Regions from separate parts of the Phyllobacterium sp. LjRoot231 genome, predicted to be linked through region 3. Evidence: riboswitches for the same ligand, from Rfam matches in the RefSeq annotation. Region 3 holds a riboswitch; each other region holds the start of a gene.
What was found. A riboswitch is a leader RNA that binds a small molecule or an ion and turns the genes downstream of it on or off. The one in region 3 is predicted to bind thiamine pyrophosphate.
Positions count from the first base shown of each region.

Region 1 (7,923 bases), 2.1 Mb from region 3:
GGAAATGAATAGAGTCCGCGCTTCTCCGGATTGCCGTAGTGGCAATTCTTCAAACGCTTGTCTGATTGTGGTCAATCGTCTCTCCGCAAGACGAGGCAAGCATGGGTAAGGAAAACGATTGCAAGTTCTCGTTCGTGATAACAATGTTGAACAGGCCCTACGGGTCCTGAAGAAGAAGATGCAGCGGGAAGGTCTCTTCCGCGAAATGAAGGCGCGCCAGGCTTTTGAAAAGCCATCCGAGCGCCGTGTCCGTGAAAAAGCAGAAGCCGTTAGCCGTGCCCGCAAGGCTGCACGCAAGCAGGCTCAGCGTGAAGGCCTGTTGCCAGGTCCGAAGAAAAAAGAACGCGTTGCCCGCCCAGCCGGTAATAACGGCAGCGATTTCAGCAGATAGTCCGTGACCGGCCCGTCCGGTCATTTATAAACGCGACAGAACCCGCATGGTGCAGGCCGTAGCGGGTTTCGTTTTGAAGACCTTTCGATAACTTCACTCTGATGGCCATCTGATGCGATTTTCTGCGCTTGCCTAGGCTCACGGACCAAAAAGTCCGCTGCGCTCCGGTTCTCGCAAACCCCACCAGCTGACTCATCAGACTGAATTCTCGAAAGTCTCGGCGCCGAGAGAATCCGACTTTGGCCGGTTACCAAAAGGTGCCTTCTTGTGCAGTGCGGCAACGACTCCCTATTCATACGGTCACAAGATTCATCTGTATGGAGACGCGTTGAATGGCACTCAAACTCAACATCATCATCGCCAGCACGCGGCCGGGCCGCGGTGGTCCGGCAGTTGCAAACTGGTTCAATGAATTTGCCAAGCAAGATGGGCGGTTTGAACCTGTCCTCATCGACCTTGTCGACGTTAACCTGCCGATCCTCGATGAGCCGAACCATCCCAAGATGATGAAGTATGAACATGCCCACACGAAGAAGTGGAGCGCGATCATCGATTCTGCTGATGCTTATGTCTTCGTCACGCCGGAATATGACTACAACGCCCCGCCGTCTTTGATCAACGCGCTGGTTTATCTGTCGAATGAATGGAGCTACAAGCCCGCGGGCTTCGTCAGCTATGGCGGCGTATCGGGCGGATTGCGTTCGGTCGAATCGGTAAAGGGTTTGGTTGCCGGCTTGCACATGGTGCCGATTCCAGAGGGTGTTCCCGTGCCGACCTACAGGCAATTCATCAATGACGAAGGCGTGTTCGAGCCCAATGATCTGATGGCAACCGGCGCAACGACCATGCTGACCGAATTGCTCAAGTGGGCGACGGCTCTCAAACCTTTGCACACGTCGTGATCTATCGACCCGCTTGACAACTGCGTCGCCAGCGGGTCACATAAACTCATTCACCAGGGGAGTCCCGACAAGGGGCTGAGATACTGCTGGCTTTTGCAGCGCAGTGACCCGTTGAACCTGATCCAGTTCATACTGGCGTAGGGACGGTGCAAAAGTCTTCGCATAGAGTGTCTTGGCACTCGGTCTCTACTCAGACTCGCGAACTCCTTTCATCCTTCCGGCACAGAACTGGGTTTCCATGCAAAAAAGCAAAGGAACCTGATGATGACCGTATTTGATCCAACTGTTTCAAGCACCCCACCCGTTTCGGCAGGACCGCTGCCTGCGTCGACCAAAATATACAAAACCGGACACATTCATCCCGATATCCGCGTGCCCATGCGCGAAATCGCCGTTCACCCGACTGCCGGTGAGCCCAACGTCACGGTTTATGATTCCTCTGGTCCGTACAGCGATCCTTCGGCAGAAATCGATATTGCCAGGGGTATCCCGCGTGTTCGCGAAAGCTGGCTCGCCGCGCAGGGCGATACCCATTCCTATGACGGTCGCCGTGTCATCCCGGCGGACAATGGCTTTGCCACGGGCGAACGGCTGACACCCGAATTTCCTATCCGCAACAATCCGTTGAAGGCAAGGGACGGCAAGGCTGTCACCCAGCTTGCTTATGCAAGGGCTGGCATTATCACGCGGGAAATGGAGTATGCCGCGATCCGCGAAAATCTGGGCCGGGAGAGTGCAACGAATGGTGTCTTGCGCGACGGCGAATCGTTCGGTGCATCAATCCCCGATCATGTGACACCGGAATTCGTCCGCGAAGAGATAGCGCGGGGACGGGCGATCATTCCAGCCAATATCAATCATCCCGAGCTTGAGCCGATGATCATCGGCCGTAATTTCCTGGTCAAGATCAACGCCAATATCGGCAATTCCGCAGTGACTTCCTCCATGGCCGAGGAAGTGGAAAAGATGGTCTGGGCCACGCGCTGGGGCGCGGATACGGTGATGGATCTCTCCACCGGGCGCAATATTCACAATATACGCGAATGGATTATCCGGAATTCGCCGGTGCCGATCGGTACGGTGCCGCTCTATCAGGCACTGGAAAAGGTTGATGGTATTGCTGAAGACCTCACATGGGAGGTTTATCGCGACACGCTGATCGAACAAGCCGAGCAGGGCGTGGATTATTTCACGATTCATGCGGGTGTGCGGCTGCATTGTATACCGCTGACGGTGAACCGTGTGACCGGCATCGTATCGCGCGGTGGTTCGATCATGGCGAAGTGGTGCCTGCATCACCATCGCGAAAGCTTCCTCTATGAGCATTTCGAGGAGATCTGCGATATTTGCCGAGCCTACGATGTAAGCTTTTCGCTGGGCGATGGTCTGCGTCCGGGCTCGATCGCCGATGCCAATGACGCGGCGCAGTTTGCTGAACTCGAAACCTTGGGCGAACTCACCCAGATTGCCTGGGCCAAGGATTGCCAGGTGATGATCGAGGGTCCCGGCCACGTACCGATGCACAAGATCAAAGAGAATATGGACAAGCAGCTCGCGGTTTGCGGCGAGGCGCCATTCTATACGCTTGGACCACTCACCACGGATATTGCGCCTGGTTATGATCACATCACGTCCGGGATCGGTGCCGCGATGATCGGCTGGTTTGGAACGGCGATGCTTTGCTATGTGACGCCGAAAGAACATCTCGGTTTGCCCAATCGTGATGATGTCAAAGTCGGCGTGATCACCTACAAGATTGCAGCCCACGCCGCCGATCTCGCCAAGGGCCATCCAGCAGCGCAGCTTCGCGATGATGCCCTGTCACGGGCGCGTTTCGAGTTTCGCTGGGAGGACCAGTTCAACCTGTCGCTCGACCCGGAAACGGCGCGTCTCTACCATGATGAGACACTGCCCAAGGAAGCGCACAAGGTGGCGCATTTCTGCTCGATGTGCGGACCCAAATTCTGCTCCATGCGCATCTCCCACGACATCCGTGCCGAGGCGCAAAAGGAAGGCATGGCTGCCATGGCGGAGAAATTTCGCGAGGGTGGCAATCTCTACATGCCGCTGAACAATGGTGCCTGAAGGAATGAACGTTCTCGTACAGGGCGCCGGTGTCGCCGGTCTGTCGGTCGCCCATGAATTGACGTCACGCGGCGCGCGCGTGACGGTGCTTGAACCACAGCAGGGCAGCCGCTCGGCGGCATCCTGGTTTGCAGGGGGTATGCTTGCGCCTTATTGCGAGCGGGAAAGCGCGGAGCAGCCTGTTGTCGAACTGGGCTTGGGCGCGGCGGATTGGTGGGAAGCAGCGCTGCCCGGTTCGGTGACACGCAATGGTACGCTGGTTTTGGCTCCATCACGCGACATTAAGGAGCTTGAACGGTTCGGATCGCGAACGTCTGGCTTTGAATGGGCTGGAGAGGAGACCATTGCAGCATTGGAGCCCGATCTGGCTGGGTGCTTCCGCAAGGGGCTATTCTTTGAGGAGGAAGCGCATCTTGATCCGCGCCACGTGTTGATCAGTCTAGCGGCAAGGCTGGCGGCCGCCGGCGTCGTGTTCGAAACCGATTTGGCGCAGACAGCGGCGGTTGGCTTTGATTGGACCGTTCAGTCCACGGGCTATTCCACCCAGGATCAAGCCATACGCGGCGTGCGCGGTGAAATGCTGATCTTGCGCACGTCCGATATCTCCTTGTCACGCCCTGTCCGGCTCGTTCATCCGCGCTTTCCCATCTATATCGTGCCGAGGTCCGACCATGTCTTCATGGTGGGTGCAACGATGATCGAAAGCGACTCGATCGGTCCGATCACCGCACGCTCGATGATGGAATTGCTGAACGCGGCCTATAGCCTGCACCCTGCCTTCGGTGAAGCAGAGATTGTCGAAACAGGGGTGGGAATTCGTCCCGCCTATCCGGACAATCTGCCGCGTGTCGTCCGCGAGGGCAACACCATCAGCATCAACGGGCTTTACAGGCACGGTTTTCTGCTGGCGCCGGCCATGGCCATGCAAGCGGCGGACATGATTTTGAATGAAAGGAGCGCAAGCCAATGAAACTGCTGGTCAATGGAGAACCGCACGATGTGTCGGCGCAATCGCTCGATGCTTTGCTTGCCGAACTGGAATTCGAAGGCGAATGGCTGGCGACGGCATTGAACGGTGAACTCGTGCGGTCACCGGAACGTCAGACTTGTCGCCTGAACGAGGGCGACCGGGTCGAGATTCTTACTCCACGGCAAGGAGGCTGAGCATGCTGAAACTCTATAATACCGAGCTTTCGTCCCGGCTTTTACTGGGAACGGCACAATATCCTTCGCCTGCCATCCTGATGGACGCAATCAATGCATCCGGCACGGAAATCGTCACTGTCTCGCTGCGGCGGGAAATGGCAGGCGGCAAATCTGGCGACAAGTTCTGGTCACTGATCCGGTCGCTTGGAACGCATGTGCTGCCGAACACGGCGGGATGTCATACGGTGAAAGAAGCTGTTCTCACGGCGCATATGGCGAGGGATGTTTTTGCGACCGACTGGATCAAGCTCGAAGTCATCGGCAATCATGATACGTTGCAGCCCGATGTATTTGCGCTGGTCGAGGCCGCCCGGATATTGTCGGATGATGGATTCAAAATATTCCCATATACGACAGACGATCTGATTGTTGCCGAGCGTCTGCTGGAAGCGGGATGCGAGGTTCTGATGCCATGGTGCGCGCCGATCGGTTCGGCTCTCGGGCCGCTCAACCTGCATGCACTGCGTTCGTTACGCGGCCATTTTCCGGACATTCCGATGATCGTCGATGCGGGTCTCGGGCGGCCATCCCATGCCGCGATTGTCATGGAACTCGGGTTCGATGCGATATTGCTCAATACCGCCGTGGCAAAGGCCGGCGATCCGGCGGCAATGGCGGGGGCTTTCGCCAAGGCGGTGGATGCGGGACACGCGGCCTTTCACGCGGGCATGCTCGAGCCACGCGATGTCGCCGTACCGTCAACGCCGGTGATCGGCCGGGCGGTGTTTACGTGACGCTCTTGGTCGCGATGACATAAAGCCATTCAGTTGGCTTTCCGTCATAGGCGCTCCCAGCCTCTTTACTGATCCGAATGTCACTCCAACCTTCGCCATAGGCAACCTGAAGGGCTTCCGCCGATAGGTAGTTGTAATAACGGCCAAATTTGTCACGTCCTTCCTTTGTCCCACCTTTGTAGCTCGCGAAGAAAACGCCACCCGGCTTCAGCGCGCCGTGCACGAGCCGGAGTATCGCGGGAAGATCACTTCGCGGAACGTGCAAGAGGCAAGCGTTTGCCCAAACGCCGTCATAAAGCACCTTATCGTCGAGCTGATCGAAATGCAGAACCGCGACAGGCCGACCCAGTCGCTTTTGCGCCTCCGCAGCGATTTCCGGTGACCCATCGGTCGGCGTAACGTCGAATCCGCGGGCGAGCATATATGCACTGTCGGTACCCCCGCCACATCCCAGTTCGAGAATCGAGCTACCCGGATTCAAAAGCGCGAGGAAAGTATCCAAACGTTTGTATGACCGCGCCTCCACCCCGTTGATATAGGTGACCGCTTCACTTGCATAAAAGTGCAATGTATCGGGGTCGCTCCCAGTCATTCCGCGGGCCTTTTAGCTTTCCAGCATCTCGGCGACTTTGCGATTATCGCCATGAACGAGGCAATCGGCGATGGTCGTCTTGTCGAGCACGGCGCGGGTGACATTGGCGACTTCGTTGAAGACATGGCGGATTTCGCAGGTTGCTTCGTCCTGGCAATCCTCGCAGCGGCGATAGGCGATCTTGCTCAGGCAGGGCAGCGGAGCGATCGGACCATCGATGAGGCGCAGCACCTCGCCGAACGTAATGTCTTCGGCTGGCTTGAGCAGCAGATAGCCGCCCATCTTGCCGCGGCGGCTCATGACGATACCCTGATGTTTCAGATCGAGCAGTATCTGTTCGAGAAATTTCTTCGGGATATTCTGTTCTTCCGCGATGTCCGAGATGAAGAGAGCTTTCCCGGCGTCTGCCCTGGCCAGAACGACGAGCGCCCGCAGAGCATATTTGGCCTTTTGCGATATCATTTTTCTTTGCCTGACTACCAGTGTGGTGCAGTCATAGTCCCTCGCACCGCATTTTCTAGTGCAAAAATGTTAAAAAATAAGTTTTTTTGCGGCCGAGAAATGTCTTAAAAATGGTGTGTAAGGCGCTGAAAAATAATAATTCATTAAGAACTTCACGAAGACGGCGGTGCGGCAATGGTGAATCCGATACACGATTAAACAGGTAGAGATTATTGACAAATGATTTCAAGCCGTCATCATCAGGTATCGGTTGACCCAAAAAGGCAACTGCACTCTGCAACCGGATTGTTTGATGGAGGTCGCAATGTACAGTGAAGTATCAGGCATTTTTAACCGGGCGGAACGCCTGTGGCGGGAAGTTTTCACAGCTGAAACTCTCGACCGGAATGCCAGCGATCCCAAGCAGCGCGATCGCGAGGAGGCTTCGGCCAAGAAGAACCGTAACTGGACCGAAGAGGATTTCCTCTGGTGCTGGCAGCATCGCGGTTTTTGGTGACAGTTTCATAACTTTTGACCGCTAAGCAAGCGGCTTAGCCGGTGGCAAGCTGCTTGCTGTTGACGCGGTTTCATTTTTCCCGGACGTCAGCTGCTGGTTACTTTCGTCGAAATACCGTTTTCGGTATCGCCGATCGTCGCTTGCGCCTCATCAACATTGGCTTTGATTGCTGTTGTGACGCTGATTTTAAAGTATTCTCTCGAACGTAAGCAGATGAGTTAAGCAGCTCGCTGAGTACGAAAACCATCCTGCGGCCGCCGCATGGAATCGGCCAGGATATGCGCTTCCGGCCATGAGCCGAAGCCGCTCTCAATATTGATATGTCCGGCGTTTTTCATATCGACAAAGCCTGAGCCCCAAACTCCGGCCAGAGCTTCCGCTTTGTTGAAGGACATATAGGGATCGTCGCGGCTGGCGACGACGATCGACGGGAAGCCGAGCTTGTGGCGCGGCAGAGGGGCAAAGCTGCGGAACTTGGAATCCTGAACGGCCATACGTTCGGCGTCGGCTGGTGCAACCAGAACCGCGCCCGCGATATGCGCTGCCGATGGCCGGCTGGCGAGATGCGTAACGAGAACGCAACCGAGACTGTGCGCAACGAGGACGGCACCGGGTGTTTCGGCAAGGGCCGCTTCGAGAACGTGAAGCCATTGGGAAAGCACCGGGTTTTCACAATCATCCTGTTCGACAAGGCGCGCCGTTTCGTCCTCCAGCAGCCATTGCTGTTGCCAATGGCCTTTTTCGGAGCCGCGATATCCCGGAATGATCAATGTCGTCATGCGCCACCACTCCTTTTGTGCAAATTGCCTCGGAGAAGAATTCGTAATGTGGCCTCAAAATAGGGTGGCTGCATTGATCCATGAAGGAACAGTGCACTAATCTCAGTCAGATATGGAAAATATTCCCTGCGCGAATTGTGACTATCGTGAAATTGGCAGTTAGAGCCTTATGAAAGCCTCTAGGTTTCGCCATCCTTCTTGTACCAGCGCAACAGCAGTTGCGAGCGCTCGAAGTACAGCACGACGAGCAGCGACAAGGCGAAGGGAATCAACAGA
Region 1 is NZ_CAXUQT020000001.1:2,320,399-2,328,321, forward strand. It holds gene rpsU (30S ribosomal protein S21) at 119-391, shown strand; gene ACSQ3H_RS11400 (NADPH-dependent FMN reductase) at 724-1,293, shown strand; TPP riboswitch at 1,339-1,455, shown strand; gene thiC (phosphomethylpyrimidine synthase ThiC) at 1,555-3,378, shown strand; gene thiO (glycine oxidase ThiO) at 3,383-4,348, shown strand; gene thiS (sulfur carrier protein ThiS) at 4,345-4,542, shown strand; gene ACSQ3H_RS11420 (thiazole synthase) at 4,545-5,318, shown strand; gene ACSQ3H_RS11425 (class I SAM-dependent methyltransferase) at 5,311-5,910, opposite strand; gene ACSQ3H_RS11430 (RrF2 family transcriptional regulator) at 5,923-6,372, opposite strand; gene ACSQ3H_RS11435 (hypothetical protein) at 6,677-6,868, shown strand; gene ACSQ3H_RS11440 (RBBP9/YdeN family alpha/beta hydrolase) at 7,087-7,647, opposite strand; gene ACSQ3H_RS11445 (lysylphosphatidylglycerol synthase domain-containing protein) at 7,827-7,923, opposite strand, start outside.
Region 1: linked by a shared signal. The riboswitch ahead of thiC (phosphomethylpyrimidine synthase ThiC) and the one ahead of ACSQ3H_RS00995 (ABC transporter permease) in region 3 are both predicted to bind thiamine pyrophosphate.

Region 2 (7,923 bases), 920 kb from region 3:
TACCGACAAGGTCGAGCATCTCGTGTCGCAAAGCCGGGCCGAGAGAGGCGAATGCCTCATCCAACAGAAGTATTGGCCGGTTTCGTACGAGGGCGCGGGCAATCGCCACACGCTGACGTTCGCCGCCTGACAGCGCTTCCGGCTTTCGCTTTTCCTTCCCCGTCAGTCCGACCTTCTGAATAGCCTTGGCAATTGCCGCCTTGTCGGTCTCGTTGAGCTTGAGATCAGGTCTTCGACCCAGGCCGATATTTGCGGCGACATCGAGGTGCGCAAAGAGATTGTTGTCCTGAAAAACCATGGAGACAGGCCGTTCGGATGGCGCGGCACCAGTGACGTCGGTACCGCCGATCAAAATTCTTCCGGATTTGGCCGTTTCGAATCCGGCAATGAGATTGAGAAGCGTCGATTTTCCAGATCCACTCGGTCCTATGACCGCGGTGATCGTCGATGGCTCTATGGTAAGATCGAAATGCATCGCCATATCGCCATAGTCGAAATCGACCGCATCAAGGCGGATGTCGGCACCGCTTTGGGTTCGGGAGAGTTCAGCCAATGTTTCCGACCTCTCTCTTCGTCAGAGTGCCTGCACCTTTGTCAGCCGCGATCATCAGGAACAGGCACAGCACCCCAAGAATAAGCGCGAGACCTGCGGCGTCCTGTGTCCGATAGCTGCCCATGCGTTGCAGCAGTAAATAGGGCAGGGTCTGAACGGAATTGTTACCGAAGAGAGCAATCGTTCCAAGATCCCCGAGCGATAGCGCCATCGCAAAGGCGAAAGCGACGCTCGATGGCCGTTTCAGAACCGGCCAGTCGATCAGATGAAGCCGGTTCCGTCCGCTAATGCCCAATTGCGCACACAGCCTGTTGTGGCGGCTTGCCGCCGTATCCCATGTCGGGCGCAGAATGCGAAAAGCAAAGGGTATCGCCATCGCAGCGTTGACGCTCACGACCATGACGGGTGCTAGGCTGAATGGATCAGCAAAATGGCGCGACAGGATGAACCATCCGGCGCCGAGCACAATCGGCGGAACAACCATGATCAGGCTTGCGCCGCGATCAAGCGAGCGCTCGAACAGTTTTGGCGGTGCATAACGGCGTCGACTCGCCAGATATTCGCGGGCCATGACCAGCGCCAGGGAAATGATCAGCGACAGCGCAGCCGCGCTTGCTCCAAGGACTAGACTCGTCAGGATTGCACGCCACACAAGACTCTCGCCGAGAAGCCGGGTGAGATCGGCCGCCAGACCGGAAACCACGGTTCCAGCTATGGGTAGTGCAACGAAAAGCAGTCCGAGGATTATTAACGTGCCGTCCAGAAGCTTTGCTTTTCCTGTCGGCTGTTCAAAACGGCGTGTTGTCGTGCGCAGGCTGAATCCCTCCTCGGCAGGGCGTCCCGTCAAGCCCAGAACCGACAGAACCGCAATGGTCAGGCACAGCTGCACGAGCGTCAGCGAGACCGCTCGCGCAATGTCGAAATCGAAATGCAGCGACTGGTAGATCGCGACCTCAAGCGTGGTCGCCCGTGGTCCTCCGCCGAGCGTCAAGACGACGGTAAAGGACGTGATGCACAGCATGAAAATCAGCCCGGCAATGCCGGAAAGGTTGCGCAGGATCACTGGCCACTCGATCAGCCGGAACCGTGCCCATCCCCCCATGCCAAGTTGTGAGGAGAGTTTCCAATAGTCTTCCGGAATGGAATCGAGGCTCGAAAGGATAAGCCGTGTTGCCAGCGGCAGGTTGAAGAACACGTGTGCGATAAGGATGCCGGTCAGGCCGTAAATATTGGGAGTGACGTCCAGCCCGAGCCAATCGAAAAAAGCAGCAAGCAGACCATTGCGGCCATAGATGCTGGTGACGCCGAGCACGGCGACGAGGGCAGGCAGAGCAAGGGGCAGAGCGAAAAGCCGCAGGATCATGGCGCGTCCGGGGAAGGCCGGATGCGCATGCAGCGCGCGGGCGAGCGGAATGGCGAATGCCACCGAAAGCAGCATTGAGAGCAGCGCCTGCAGCAATGTGAAGCGGGTAATCCGCCACAGATAGCTGTCGAAGGCCGCGAAACCTTCCATGCTGCCGCTTAGCGCCTCGATAGCAAGACTGAGCAAAGCGCCCCCCGCAAGCAGGGCAAGAAAGGCGAGGGCGAGAGCCCCCGCCAATGGCTTCAAGGCGGTCAAAGCGCTACAGGCTCATGGCCGACAACCATTCGTCGATCCAGACCTTCCGATTCTTGGCCACTTCCTCCGGCGAAAAGATCAGGGTCTTTGCCGGCTTCACCAACGTGTCGAAGGCAGGGTTGAGTGGTCCGCTTGTCTTTGCCGCCGGAAACATCCAGTTGTTTTCGGGAATGGTGTCCTGAAACGATGTGCCGGTCATGAATGTCAGGAACTGGGCCGAAAGTGGATTTTTGGCGCCATTGGCGGTTTGCGCGGCCACTTCGACCTGCAGGTAGTGCCCCTCTTCGAATGCAGCGGCCTTGTAGCGATCGGTTTTCTCGGCGATCAGATGATAGGCAGGCGAGGTCGTATAGGAAAGAACCAGCGGTGCTTCGCCCTTGGTGAACAGGCCGTAGGCTTCCGACCAGCCCGGAGTCACTGTCAGAACGCGATCTTTCAGCTTGGCCCAGGCTTCGCCGGTCTTGTCGCCATAGACGGCCTTCACCCAGAGCAGGAGGCCAAGTCCCGGCGTCGAGGTGCGAGGGTCTTCGATAACGATCTTCTGTTTTGGATCGCCCTCGACCAATTGCTTCAGGCTCGCGGGCGGATTCTTGAGTTTTTCCGTATCGTAGATCACAGCGAAATAGCCGTAGTCGTAAGGAACGAAAGTATCGTCCTTGTAACCCCCCGGAATGTTGATCGCACTTGTGTCGATCCCGTGTGGGGCGAACAGTCCGGTTTCCTTCGCCTCATAGGTCAGGTTGGTATCGAGGCCGAGTACGACGTCCGCTTTGGTCGATGCACCTTCAAGCTTGAGGCGGTTAAGCAGAGCGACGCCATCGGTGACGGCGACGAAGTCCACGGTGCAATTGCATTGCTTTTGGAAAGCTTCCTTGACCTTTGGCCCTGGACCCCATTCGGCAGTGAAGCTTTCATAGGTATAGACGGTCAGTTTGCCATCGGCTTTTGCCGGTCCGGCAAGCGCAAGCGCGAGAACGCTCGCCATGCTCACAGATTTCAGAATAATGTCGAATGGCCGCATCGGCGCCTCCTAGAGTTAAAATTCAAAAGGATTGGTGCGCCGGCTACATGCCGCGTCTAATCCCTCCGCCGGTACAAACCGGATCAGGTTCCGCGGGTTGGCAGGATTTTTCCTGAAGCCTCTCAGCCGATCCTTGCGAATTGGCACCCCGTTAGAGCATTGCAAAGATTAGAGATAAAGCCTTGGCCGTGCAAGCAACATGCCTCGTCGGCCGAGCGACATGTTTTCCCGTTGCCACGCCCTCATCTGAGTCTGGCCATCGAATGATGGTGGGAAAGCCGGGCGGTCGTCGAAGCGCGTCTTGGTAGAATAAAAATGCGATCCGAAGACCGCCCGTCCGGCGTTTTTTGATCCCGTCCGTTCCGCGTCGGAAACGCCAGCGGCCAGGACTGCGCCCAGCCAATCTGCCGCCCTCACAGTGCTCGTCCAGCACGCACCGGCCTTAGTACCGGCAGGGGAACCCTTGGACAGAACTTCCCCGGACGGCGGGTCCGTTACCCGCCATCGGAGGCGCCGATCCTCTCCCCACTTCGAACGGCTCCGGAAGCAGTTCCCCATGGAAAGGACGCCGTTAGAATAAGTGATGTTTGGAGGGTGTGGATAAGTCGCCACGATTATTTTTGATCTGGAGGGCTCGCCGCGACGGCGCCGCCCCTTGCCCTCCCCCTTGTGAGGAGGGAGGCTGCGCAGCAGCAGGGAGGGGTTCTTTATCCAGGCGCATCTATCTCCCCGCCCTCACGCATGCTATGGGCGAAACATGAGCAAATTCGTTCTTCTTCTTGGCGGAACCGTCCACGTCACTGACCGTCTCCTGCGTCTTGTCGCCGGCGCGCGGGTGCTTGCAGCCGATGGCGGGATTGCGCATGCCGAATCGCTCGGGCTTGACCCAGAACTCTGGCTTGGCGATTTCGATTCGACCTCACCGGAACTCGACGCGTTATATGCCCACGTGCCGCGCGTTGTATTTCCAGCGGCCAAGGACATGACCGATGGCGAACTTGCCCTGAACGAAGCTTACCGCTTGGGTGCAACCGAGGTCATTCTGTGCGGTGCATTTGGCGGTCCGCGTACCGATCACGCGCTGCTGCATCTGACCATGGCGACGGCTCACGCGGCTGAAGGGCGAAAGCTTGTTCTCTCCAGCGGTTATGAGGAGGCACATCCTCTGGTTGCGGGCTCCTATGACTTCGATTTTGCCGATGGAACGCTCTTCAGCATTGTTGCATTTTCGCAATTACACGGACTTTTTATCCATGGCGCGCGCTGGCCGCTGGAAAATGTGGAACTTTCTTTCGGTTCATCGCTTACGGTGTCGAATGCCGTGCGTGGGAATCTCCACGTGTCACTTCATTCGGGTAAAGCGATCCTGATTGCTGCGACGCAAATCGCCTAACGCTTGTAAAATAAAGCGGAAAGTGTAATTGTTGGCACACAGCATTGGGGACGCAAGCTGGTGAGTTTGGTTTTAAAACGGAGAGGTCTTCCATGTTGAAAAGTTTGTCTACGATTGCAGTTGCGGGGCTTTTAGCGCTCTCGGTTGCCGGTTGCACGACCAGCGATCAGCGCGTAGCCGGTTATGGCGTCGGTGGTGCTGCACTGGGTGCGCTGGCCGGTGGCGCAATCACGGGTAGTGGCCGTGGTGCCCTCGCAGGTGCCGCGATCGGTGGTGCCAGTGGTGCCCTGGTGGGCGCTGCAACCAACAACAACAGTGGCGGCCGCTATTGCACTTACGAAAATCGCTATGGTGAACGCTACCGCGCGCCGTGCCGTCGCTACTAATCAGCTTACGATCCGAGAACGACATACAGGCCGGCTTACCGGCCTGTATCGTTTTGAAGGTTGCAGATGTTAAGCGAAGGCGCTGCGATCTTTCTTCTGCCGCATTACCAAAGCAGGGTTTGTGGCGTTCTATTTGATGTGAGAGGATTTTTAAGATGACAATTCGTTTGACCGCAATTGCGGTTTCCGCGCTTCTGGCCATGTCTCTAGCCGGTTGCGCAACCAGTGAGCAAAATCAACGTGCCGGGACGGGCGCTTTGATCGGTGGCGGCGTTGGTGCGCTGGCCGGCCAGGCTCTTGGACATGATACAAAGAGCACTGTAGTTGGTGCAGCAGGCGGCGCACTTCTTGGTGCAGTCATTGGTACAGCCACGACGCCCAAGGGCCAGAGTGGCAACTACTGCCGTTACCAGCGGCGTGATGGATCGATTTACGAGGCCCCGTGCGAAGGCACTGGCGGCGGCGGCGGCGGATACTGATCGCAACCGACTGATTTAAATCCAGCAGGCCGGAAATTCCGGCCTGTTTTGCTTCATGTCATTTGACAGCGGCGACAATCTCGCCGACAAGCACGGCGACCTTCGATCGTGGCTTCATTTTCCAGAACTGTAAACGTGCATGGCTCCCCCTCTTCTCCGTCTTGACCAGATAGCGCTGACATTTGGCGGCACACCGCTCTTGAGCGACGCGGCCATTTCCGTCAGCGAAAACGACCGCATTGCGCTGGTCGGCCGCAACGGATCGGGTAAATCCACACTGCTGAAAATTGCCGCCGGGTTTATCGCACCGACCGATGGCGAAGTGTTCAAGCACCCGGGGGTGACCGTGCGCTATCTGGCGCAGGCTCCCGATATGGACGGCTTTGCCAATGTGCGCGCCTATGTCGAGGCGGGTCTTGGACCGGCCGACGATCTCTACCGCGTCAGCTACCTGCTGGAACATCTCGGCCTGACGGGCGAGGAAGAGCCCGACAATCTTTCCGGTGGCGAAACGCGGCGTGCCGCCTTGGCCAAGGTGCTGGCGCCACAACCCGACATTCTATTGCTCGACGAGCCGACGAACCATCTGGATCTGACAACGATTGAGTGGCTGGAAGGCGAATTGCGCCAGATACGTTCTGCGATCGTGGTCATTTCGCATGACAGGCGCTTCCTGGAGAATGTCAGCCGCTCGACCATCTGGCTGGATCGCGGCGTGACGAAGCGTCTCGATCAGGGCTTCGGCGCTTTCGAGGAATGGCGCGACAAGGTTCTCGAAGAGGAAGAGCGCGATCTGCACAAGCTAGGGCGTCAGATCGTACGGGAAGAGCACTGGCTGCGCTATGGCGTGACGGCGCGGCGCAAGCGCAATATGCGACGTCTGGGCGATCTGCAGTCCATGCGCAGTGAGTTCCGCAATCACCGCGGCGCTCAAGGCAAGGCCGTGCTGAAAGCCAGCGATGCAAGAGAGTCCGGCAAGCTCGTCATAGAGGCGGAGCATCTCGTCAAAGCCTATGGCGATCTGGTGCTGGTCAATGATTTCTCGACGCGGATCCAGCGCGGAAACTGCGTCGGCTTTGTCGGGCCCAACGGTGCGGGCAAGACGACATTGTTGTCGATGCTGACCGGGGTGCTTGCGCCAGACAGCGGGTTTGTCAAGCTCGGTACCAATCTCGAGATCGCCATCCTCGACCAGAAGCGAGACAGTCTCAACCTCGAACAGACACTGTCCGATTATCTGACCGACGGGCGCGGCGAAAACGTCATCGTCAATGGCGAGCAGCGCCATGTTGCCTCCTATATGAAGGACTTTCTGTTCCAGCCAGAGCAACTGCGCACGCCCATTCGCGAGCTTTCCGGCGGTGAAAGGGCGCGGCTCATGCTGGCACGGGTTCTTGCGCGGCCGGCCAATTTGCTGGTGCTCGATGAGCCGACCAATGATCTAGACATGGAAACGCTCGATCTGTTGCAGGAACTGGTAGCCGGCTTTGCCGGAACCGTGCTCCTCGTCAGCCATGATCGCGATTTCCTCGACCGGACAGTGACGTCTGTCATTGCGCCTGAAGGTGATGGGCGTTGGCTGGAATATGCCGGCGGCTACACAGACATGCTGGCACAACGTAAGGAAGCTGCGCTGGCAACGCGCAAGGAGTTGAAGAGCGCCAAGCCGCAATCTGGTGGCTCAGCCGACAAGGCTCAGGTGCAGCGCGAGGAAAAACGCAAGCTTTCCTACAAGCAGAAATTCGCGCTTGAAACCCTGCCGGGAAAGATTGAAGCACTGCACGGCGAGATTGCTACGCTTGAGGAGAAACTGGCAGATCCTGAACTGTTCGCCAAGAACGCCGCATCGTTTAACAAGACGGTCGAAGAAATCGGAAAGAAGCGCCACAGCCTCGAAACCTACGAGCACGAGTGGCTGGAGCTCGAAATGCTGCGCGAAGAGATTGAAGGCTAATTCGCCTTTGGCGCGAGCTTGGTTGCCAGCGTCTCGATGCGGGTCGTCACTTCGGACAGCACGCCGGTGATCGCCGCGTCATTGTTGTCAGCCTTGGCCAAGGCCTCGTCACGACCCTTGCGGAGCGCTTCCGCTTCGTTTTCGAGACCCTTGACCCGCATCTGCAATTCGCTGAGTTCGTCCATGACCATGATGCCGGCCATGACCGTCAGACGCAAATCGCCGATCTCGCCAAATGATGATTTCAGATGTGTGACATAGCGGTCGAAACGTTCGGCAAGGCCGGTCAGGTGTTGTTCCTGGCCTTCGTCGCAAGCCATTCTGTAGGCTTTGCCGTCGATCGTAACTGTTACAGTGGCCATGGTTAGTCTCTTTCAGGTTTATCGATCAAGAACGGTGCGGATGGATTCCATCGCAGCCACGAGGCGGCGCGATACTTCCTTGTTGGCCGCTTCCAGACGCTCGGCCCGACCTTCCGATGCGTCGAGTTCCTGGGCAAGCTTGCGCCGGTCCATGTTC
Region 2 is NZ_CAXUQT020000001.1:1,123,257-1,131,179, forward strand. It holds gene thiQ (thiamine ABC transporter ATP-binding protein) at 1-481, opposite strand, end outside; gene thiP (thiamine/thiamine pyrophosphate ABC transporter permease) at 546-2,171, opposite strand; gene thiB (thiamine ABC transporter substrate binding subunit) at 2,176-3,156, opposite strand; TPP riboswitch at 3,236-3,353, opposite strand; gene ACSQ3H_RS05405 (thiamine diphosphokinase) at 3,950-4,585, shown strand; gene ACSQ3H_RS05410 (glycine zipper domain-containing protein) at 4,678-4,971, shown strand; gene ACSQ3H_RS05415 (glycine zipper 2TM domain-containing protein) at 5,127-5,450, shown strand; gene ACSQ3H_RS05420 (ABC-F family ATP-binding cassette domain-containing protein) at 5,590-7,404, shown strand; gene ACSQ3H_RS05425 (cell division protein ZapA) at 7,401-7,766, opposite strand; gene ACSQ3H_RS05430 (DUF4164 domain-containing protein) at 7,785-7,923, opposite strand, start outside.
Region 2: linked by a shared signal. The riboswitch ahead of thiB (thiamine ABC transporter substrate binding subunit) and the one ahead of ACSQ3H_RS00995 (ABC transporter permease) in region 3 are both predicted to bind thiamine pyrophosphate.

Region 3 (7,923 bases):
CGGTTCCTCTGCCGTTCGAGCGGCCCGAGCTGATGACCACGGTCACGCCGCCCACCAGCGGTGGAAATGGTGCACCGGTCCGCGTCCCTGCCCCACTTTGAGCGTTTCGGCCGCGGCAATTGCCGCTGTCAGATAATCCTTCGCATCACCCACAGCCTCACGTAAACCCAGGCCTTTGGCTAATCCGGCGGCAATCGCCGCCGCCAGCGTGCAGCCAGTTCCGTGATCATGTTTCGTTATGATACGAGGGCTTGAAAAACGCTGCATCGTCACCCCATCGAACAGCAGATCCGTGCTCATCTCGGCTTTCGCATGGCCGCCTTTGATCAGCACAGATGAAGGCCCAAGCGCGAGCAATTTCTCTGCCTGCCGGGCCATCTGCGCTTCGTCCTCGGCGATAGACTCACCCGTCAGCAATGCCGCTTCCGGCAGATTGGGTGTCAGCACCAGGGCGCGCGGCAGAAGAAGCTGCCGCAATGCTTCAATAGACTCTGGCTGCAACAGGCGGTCGCCCGATGTCGCGACCATAACCGGGTCCAGCACCACCCTGCGGTTCCAGTGCTCCAGCGCGTCGGCGATTGTCTCGATCGTCTCGACCACGCCGACCATCCCGATTTTGATCGCCTGCACGTCGATATCCGACAGGACAGCATCGATCTGCGCGCGGACAATGCCAGGCGAAAGGTTTTCGATGGCGGTCACCCCGCGTGTATTCTGCGCGGTGATCGCCGTCAAAACGCTTGTGCCATAAACGCCAAGCGCCGAGAACGTCTTCAAATCAGCCTGGATGCCAGCCCCGCCGCCGCTGTCGGAGCCGGCAATGGTCAATGCGATTGCGGTCATGCCCGTTCCTTCAGCGAGGCATCGACTGCCGCCAGCAATGCAGCGGTCGCGCCTTGCGGATCTCCCTGCCGGAAGATCGCCGAAATCACCGCCACACCATCGGCTCCGGCAGCAATGGCAGGCGGCGTTCGCGCAAGATCGATGCCTGCGATTGCGCCGATCGGCAGGTCTGGCTTCACCTTGCGAATGATCGGCGCCAGACGGCTGAACCCTTCGAAGCCGATAGGTTCGAGATTGTGCTTGGCCGGTGTTTCGAACAGGCCGCCGATGCAGGCATAGTCGATATCGGCCTCGATGGCCGCTTGAGCATCGGCCTCGTTCTTGACCGTCAGGCCGATGATCGCGTGCGGTCCGAGCAGCCGGCGCGCATCCGCCACAAGCATGTCCTTGCGGCCGACATGCACGCCCTCGACGCCAGCGGCAAGCGCCACATCGATACGGTCATTGACCACAAGTGGCACGCCTGTTCCCTTCAGCGCCGCATGGACAGCTCGTGCCCGTTCGACCATAAGGCGCGTCGGCGAGTTCTTGTCACGGTACTGGATGATCGTTGCGCCACCTCGCGCCGCAGCAAGGGCAAGCTGCCCCAGATCCTTGCCGCCTCCGATAGCATCGAAATCGACAATGGCATTCAGCCGGTAATCTACTTTTGGCATTTTTTCTCTCTTTGAGTGGGCGTTTGCATTTGTGATTGTCACGGTAGCTCGACAGCGATGTCTTCGATCTTGGCCACGTTCTTGATCAGCCCGGCATCGTGCATGAAGACCCCGAACCGCTCGTAGCGGCCGCGATCGAGCGCCGCCGGACGCTTGGCAAAGCGCGGCAGCGTATCGATCCAGGCCTGTTTGTTCAGCGGATTATCGAGGTCCGGATAGGCCTTGATGAACAGCTGCCAGGATTCATCCGGATGATTGGTCAGATAGATTGCCCCCTTCTCCACCGCGCCGAGAAAGCGCTTCAGCCGATCGTCCTTCAGCAAATCCGGATGGGTGACGAAAATCAGTTCGTCATAGGGCGGTACGCCATGTTCTTCCGGAAAGAAGGCGAGGCCCTTGTGTCCTTCCTGCGCCATCTGCGTCAGCTCGAAATTGCGATAGGCGCCGACCGTCGCATCCACCTGCCTGGAAATCAGCGAGGTGGAGAGGGCAAAGTTGACATTGATCAACTCGACATCCTTGGTCGACAGGCCCTCCGCTTTCAACATGGCGCCCAGCATCGCGTCTTCGAAGCCGGCGACCGAGAAGCCAACCTTCTTGCCTTTCAAATCCTTCAAACTTTTGATTGGCCCGTCGGCAAGCGTCATCACCGTATTGAGCGGCGTTTCGACAAGCGTTCCGAATCGCACCAGCGGCAGGCCCTCATCATGGTCGAGAAAAAGGGTCGGCTGATAATGGATGGCGATGTCCGCCTGCTTCGCCGCAACCAGCCGTGGCGGCGCTGCCGGGTCAGCGGGCGGGATCAGCTCGACATCGAGACCGGCGTCGGCGAAGTAACCCTTCTCTTTAGCGATGACCAGCGGTGCATGGTCGGGATTGACGAACCATTCCAGAAGCACAGTCAGCTTGTCGGCCGCCATGGCCTGGCCGGCCATGGCGGAGCCGAAGACAGCGAGGCCTATCATGAACATCAGAGAGCGAATACGAAACATCGAAGATCCTTTTCTGTGCAATAAGTCATTGAACTGGTTCATCCTTCGCGCGCCCATGGTGTCAGCCGCTTCGCCAGCGCATCGACGAGGAAGCGCACGACAATGGTCAGCGTTGCGAGGATGATGAGGGCGGCGAATAGCGTGTCCGTCTGCATGCGGGCATTGGCCTGCAGCATGACAAAGCCAAGGCCGCGCGAAGAACCCACCCATTCACCGATGACGGCGCCGATTGGCGCGAAGACGGCAGCCACGCGCAAGCCGGACCCAAGGCCTGGCAAGGCGCTGGGTACGCGTACGAGGAACAGTGTCGCGAGCGGTGATGCCTGCGTCAGCGCTGCCGCGTCGAGCAGATCCTGATTGGTGCGCTGCAGGCCATCGGCGAAGGCCGAGGCGACGGGAAAGAAGATGATCAGGCTGGCCATGACGACCTTGGAGGCAAGGCCAAAGCCGAACCACAGGACCAGCAGCGGTGCGATGGCAAAAACCGGTAGTGCCTGCAACACCAGCATGAGCGGCCAGACGATTTGCCGGAAGCCCGGCACAGCACTGACGAGAAGCGCAGTGAGGATGCCGGCCAGCGCACCGAACATCAGCCCAAGAATGATTTCGACCAAGGTGATTGCCGCATTTGTCAGCAGATAGTGCTGCTCTTCGACCAGTGTGGCGATCACCGTCAATGGCCCCGGCAGGATGAAACGCGGCGGCGCCATCACCCAGACGATCACTTGCCAGCACAGGACCACGGCCAGCAAAGCTGTGGCTATCTGCAGAACCAGACGCATGGCGCTGTTCACGCCACTACAGTTTTTGCGGGAGGTATTTCGGGGCAACGGGCACAGTCTGGACTCCATCATGAATGGTTGGAGATCCGGATATGTGCGAAGACAAGGTTTGGGGTGCGCGAAGAAGGCTCAATTCCCGTTCCTACGCCGGCATAACCCGGATCAGGTTCAAGGGTCCAGCTCGACGCTATCTCAGCACTGTACAGTGCCCCCCTCGGAATGAAGTCATGATGGAGCGGCGCAAGGACAAAGTCAATTGCGCCGCCGGATTGTTATCCAGTTAGTGAGTCAGACGAACAAGTTCACCATCGACCGATTTGCATTCGGATTTTACCCTATACAGAAAGTCCGGCTCAACGACGTTGGAAGGGCTGCCACCATCTTCCCACCAATGTTCGTGCTCCTTCTGATCGCAATCCAACAGGTTGTCGAGCGGATTTCCAGAGGTAGTCGTCAATCGTTTTCCATCGACAAACAGGTTATTATAGGTGCTGGGATCATTGGTGCGTAGCGTCGAATTATACGCCGCGTCTGCGGACTTCGTGCTTGTCTTGCACACGACCTTGTTCGTTGTCGATGTATTCCTATAGCCGACATCACAACCGTCATTCTTAATGTCCATCTGCAAGTACAACGAATTCTTGTCATATTCCCCAAGGTCGTATTTTGTCGCAACTGATATCGGCGGATTGGTCACGCCGGAACCAAGACCGCCCGCGCCGTTGTGATCCGCTGCAGTGTAGGTGATCGTACCAACCACAAACTTCTGGCCGTTCCTTTTGACAACAATCGAGACACGTTTAAACCAGTAGCCCGTAACTTTATCTATAGTGATAGTGGCGCTGGATGGTTTCAGCGGCGCCAATGCTATAGAAGTGACCTCGATTGGAAGCGAGTCCTTGTTCAACACACGCATGAACGTTGTATTGGTTTGGCCACCGAGTGTGACGGTCACTTGCTGCTTTTCCGCCTTGAAATTGATCGTAACAGCATTCGCAGCTTCTTCGCCCAGATTAGCTTTGAGGTAGGCGCGCGCAAGCGCTTCCGCGGCTGCCGAGTTTGGGCCGGTAAAGATCGAAGCGCCGGCCAGCGCAGCGGCATCGGCAGCGTTCTGCAATTTCGAACGTTCATTGCTCGCGACGCTATAATCGACCGCAAGCCCGGTCATGCCCATAAGGGGTACGAGCAGCAATCCGAAGGTCACCGCAGTTGCCCCGCTGCTATCTTTCAGGAATTTTGTAAATTTTTTCATTGGCCCACTCCGTCGTTACGTGGACCTTTGAATCTCCGGCGTAAATTCCTGCTTAGTAAATTCATTCACATTTTCACGATCATGCTCCGGCAGCACGAATTGCGCGAAATCGTTGCTGGAATGGTAAAAAACAGATGAATATCGTTAACGCTCGGGCTGAATATCCGGCCGCACGAAGCCTTGGCTCGCGACAAGCAGATTACGCGTGTATTCCTGTGTGACCTTGCGTTTTGCTAGTTCGGAAGCGGTGAGGCGCTCCACCTCCGCACCGTTCTGCATGACCATCAGCCGGTCGCACATGTGGGTGACGACGGCGAGGTCATGGCTGACCATGAGAAACGTGAGCTTGCGGTCGCGTCGAATCTGTTCGAGCAGGTTCAGCACCTCCGCCTGCACCGAGGCATCGAGCGCCGATGTCGGCTCATCGAGCAGCAGGATTGACGGTTCCAGGATCAGCGCCCGGGCAATGGCGACGCGCTGGCGTTGACCACCGGAAAGCTGGTGCGAATAACGGAAGCGGAAGCTCGATCCCAGGCCCACTTCGTCGAGTGCGCGCAGGATACGCTTTTCAATATCGCTGAAGCCATGGATTACCAGTGGTTCCAGCAATAGCCGGTCCACCGTCTGGCGCGGGTGCAGCGAACCGTACGGGTCCTGGAACACCATTTGCACTTCGCGGTAAAATGCCTTGGTGCGCGACGAGCCCAGCGTCTTGCCGTTGACTGTGATTGTCCCGCCGCTGACCGGAGCCAGACCTGCGACGGCACGCAGCAATGTGGATTTTCCCGAACCGGATTCGCCGACAAGACCAAAAGATTCGCCCGGCGCCACATCGAGGCTGACACCGCGCAAGGCGAGAAAGCGGTCGAATTTCACTTCAAGCTTTTCAATGACCAATGCCTTGGAGCGGGATGGTGTCATGCGGCCCACTCCGGCTTGCGATCGAGCACCGGCAGCGGATGCCGGTCAGCGCCGATCTGCGGCATGCAATTGAGCAGGCCTTGGGTATAGGGGTGCCTGGCGTTGTGCAGATCGGTTGCGGCAATCTCCTCAACGATCCGTCCTGCATACATCACGATGACGCGGTCGCAAAACGATGAGACCAGCCGCAAATCATGCGAAATGAAGATCAGCCCCATGCCGCGATCACGCACCAGATTGTCGAGAATCCGCAGCACGTCGAGTTGCACGGTAACATCCAGCGCCGAGGTCGGCTCGTCGGCGATCAGCAGTTCCGGCCCGGTGATCAGCATCATGGCAATCATGGCGCGCTGACCCATGCCACCGGAAACCTCATGTGGATGCAAATCATAGACACGCTCTGCATCGCGGATTTGTACCGCGGCAAGCATGTCGAGCGCACGTTTTCGTGCCTCGGTCTTGCTGACCTTTTCATGCGTCCGGAGGGTCTCGACAATCTGCCGGCCGATGCTCATGACCGGATTGAGCGAATATTTAGGGTCCTGGAGGATCATGGCGATACGATTGCCGCGTAGGCTTCGCCGCTGCTTCACCGAGGCGCCGAGCAGGTCGATACCATCGAAGTTCAGCTTTTGTGCAGTGATTTTGGCATGCGGCGGCGTCAATCCCATAATGGCGCGGCCGGTCTGCGACTTGCCCGAACCGGATTCGCCGACGATGCCAAGCCGTTCGCGGCCGAGGGTGAACGAAACGCCGCGCACCGCATCGACAGTGCCGGTACGGGTCGGAAACTGAACTCTCAGGTTCTCGACAGTCAGCATCGTGCTCATTGGTCGCTCCCCCGCGGATCAAGCGCATCGCGCAGGCCATCGCCAAGCAGATTGAAACCGAGGCTGACGATCAGGATGGCAAAGCCCGGTGCTGCCGCAACCCACCACTGATCCATGATGAAACGGCGGCCCGAGGCGATCATCGCGCCCCACTCCGGCAATGGCGGCTGCGCACCAAGGCCAAGGAAACCAAGACCCGCCGCAGTCAGGATAATTCCCGCCATGTCGAGCGTTACCCGCACAATCAGCGAGGAAAGACAGAGCGGCATGATATGGCGCAGCACGATCCGTGCCGGAGACGCACCCATCAGCCGCACTGCAGCGATATAATCGGAATTGCGCACGGTCAGTGTTTCGGCGCGGGCGATACGCGCATAGGGCGGCCAGGAGGTGATCGCGATGGCGATGACTGCGTTTTCGATGCCGGGTCCAAGCGCCGCGACGAAGGCCAGCGCCAGTATCAGTTTCGGAAAGGCAAGGAAGATATCGGTGATGCGCATCAGGATCGAGTCGACCCAGCCGCCGGCATAACCGGCTATCGTCCCGACCAGAAGCCCGATCGGTGCGGCAATGATGGCGACGAGGATGACCACATAAAGCGTCAGCCGCGAGCCATAGATCAACCGCGAGAGAATATCGCGTCCCTGATCATCGGTGCCAAGCAGATACTCGCCACCCGGTGGTAGCAGGCGCGCATTGCGCAAATCGCCGATCACCGGCGAATGCGGTGCCAGCACATCGGCAAAGGCGGCGACAAGCAGAAGCGCAATGATAATGGCGAGGCCAACAACGGCAAGCTTGTTGCTGGCGAAGCGGCTCCAGACCAGATAGGCCCGCCCCAGCCGCGCCTGCATGCGCGATTGCGGCCGGTCACTCATCAGCCATTCGCGGCGCGTTAGGGGTCGTGCAAGATCAGTCATCGTGCGCGTGTCCGTGGGTCAAGCGCCCGATACAGGAGATCGGACAAAAGGTTGATGGCGATGAAGACCGTGCCGATGATGATGGTACCCCCAAGCACCGCATTCATGTCGGCATTCTGCAGCGAATTGGTGATGTAGAGGCCAAGCCCCGGCCACGAAAATACTGTTTCGGTCAGTACCGAGCCTTCGAGCAATCCGGCATAGGACAGCGCGATCACAGTCACCAGCGGCACTGCCGCATTGCGCAGCGCGTGGCCCCAGATGATGCGCGTTTCCGACAGCCCCTTCGCCCGCGCGGCGACGATATATTCCTGCTCCAGTTCATTGAGCATGAATGATCGCGTCATCCGGCTGATATAGGCCAGCGAGAAATAGCCGAGCAGCGAGGCCGGCAGGATGATGAAGCTGAAAATATTCCAGAATGCTTCCCAGTTCTGCTGCAGCACCGCGTCGAGCAGGTAAAAACCGGTGATAGGCGTGAACGTATATTCGTAGACGACGTCGATACGGCCTGGGCCGGAGGTCCAGCCAAGCTTGGCGTAGAACACGACAAGGCCGATCATTCCCAGCCAGAAGATGGGAACGGAGTAGCCGATAAGTCCGATAACGCGGACGATTTGATCGATGATGCTGCCGCGTTTCACCGCTGCCAGCACTCCAAGCGGCACACCGAAAAGCGCCCCGATAAGCGTGCCGAACGTGGCAAGCTCCATGGTGGCGGGGAAGA
Region 3 is NZ_CAXUQT020000001.1:200,582-208,504, forward strand. It holds gene ACSQ3H_RS00975 (transglycosylase SLT domain-containing protein) at 1-101, shown strand, start outside; gene thiD (bifunctional hydroxymethylpyrimidine kinase/phosphomethylpyrimidine kinase) at 43-843, opposite strand; gene thiE (thiamine phosphate synthase) at 840-1,499, opposite strand; gene ACSQ3H_RS00990 (ABC transporter substrate-binding protein) at 1,538-2,464, opposite strand; gene ACSQ3H_RS00995 (ABC transporter permease) at 2,530-3,273, opposite strand; TPP riboswitch at 3,396-3,498, opposite strand; gene ACSQ3H_RS01000 (TadE/TadG family type IV pilus assembly protein) at 3,554-4,525, opposite strand; gene ACSQ3H_RS01005 (ABC transporter ATP-binding protein) at 4,670-5,446, opposite strand; gene ACSQ3H_RS01010 (ABC transporter ATP-binding protein) at 5,443-6,276, opposite strand; gene nikC (nickel transporter permease) at 6,273-7,196, opposite strand; gene ACSQ3H_RS01020 (ABC transporter permease) at 7,193-7,923, opposite strand, start outside.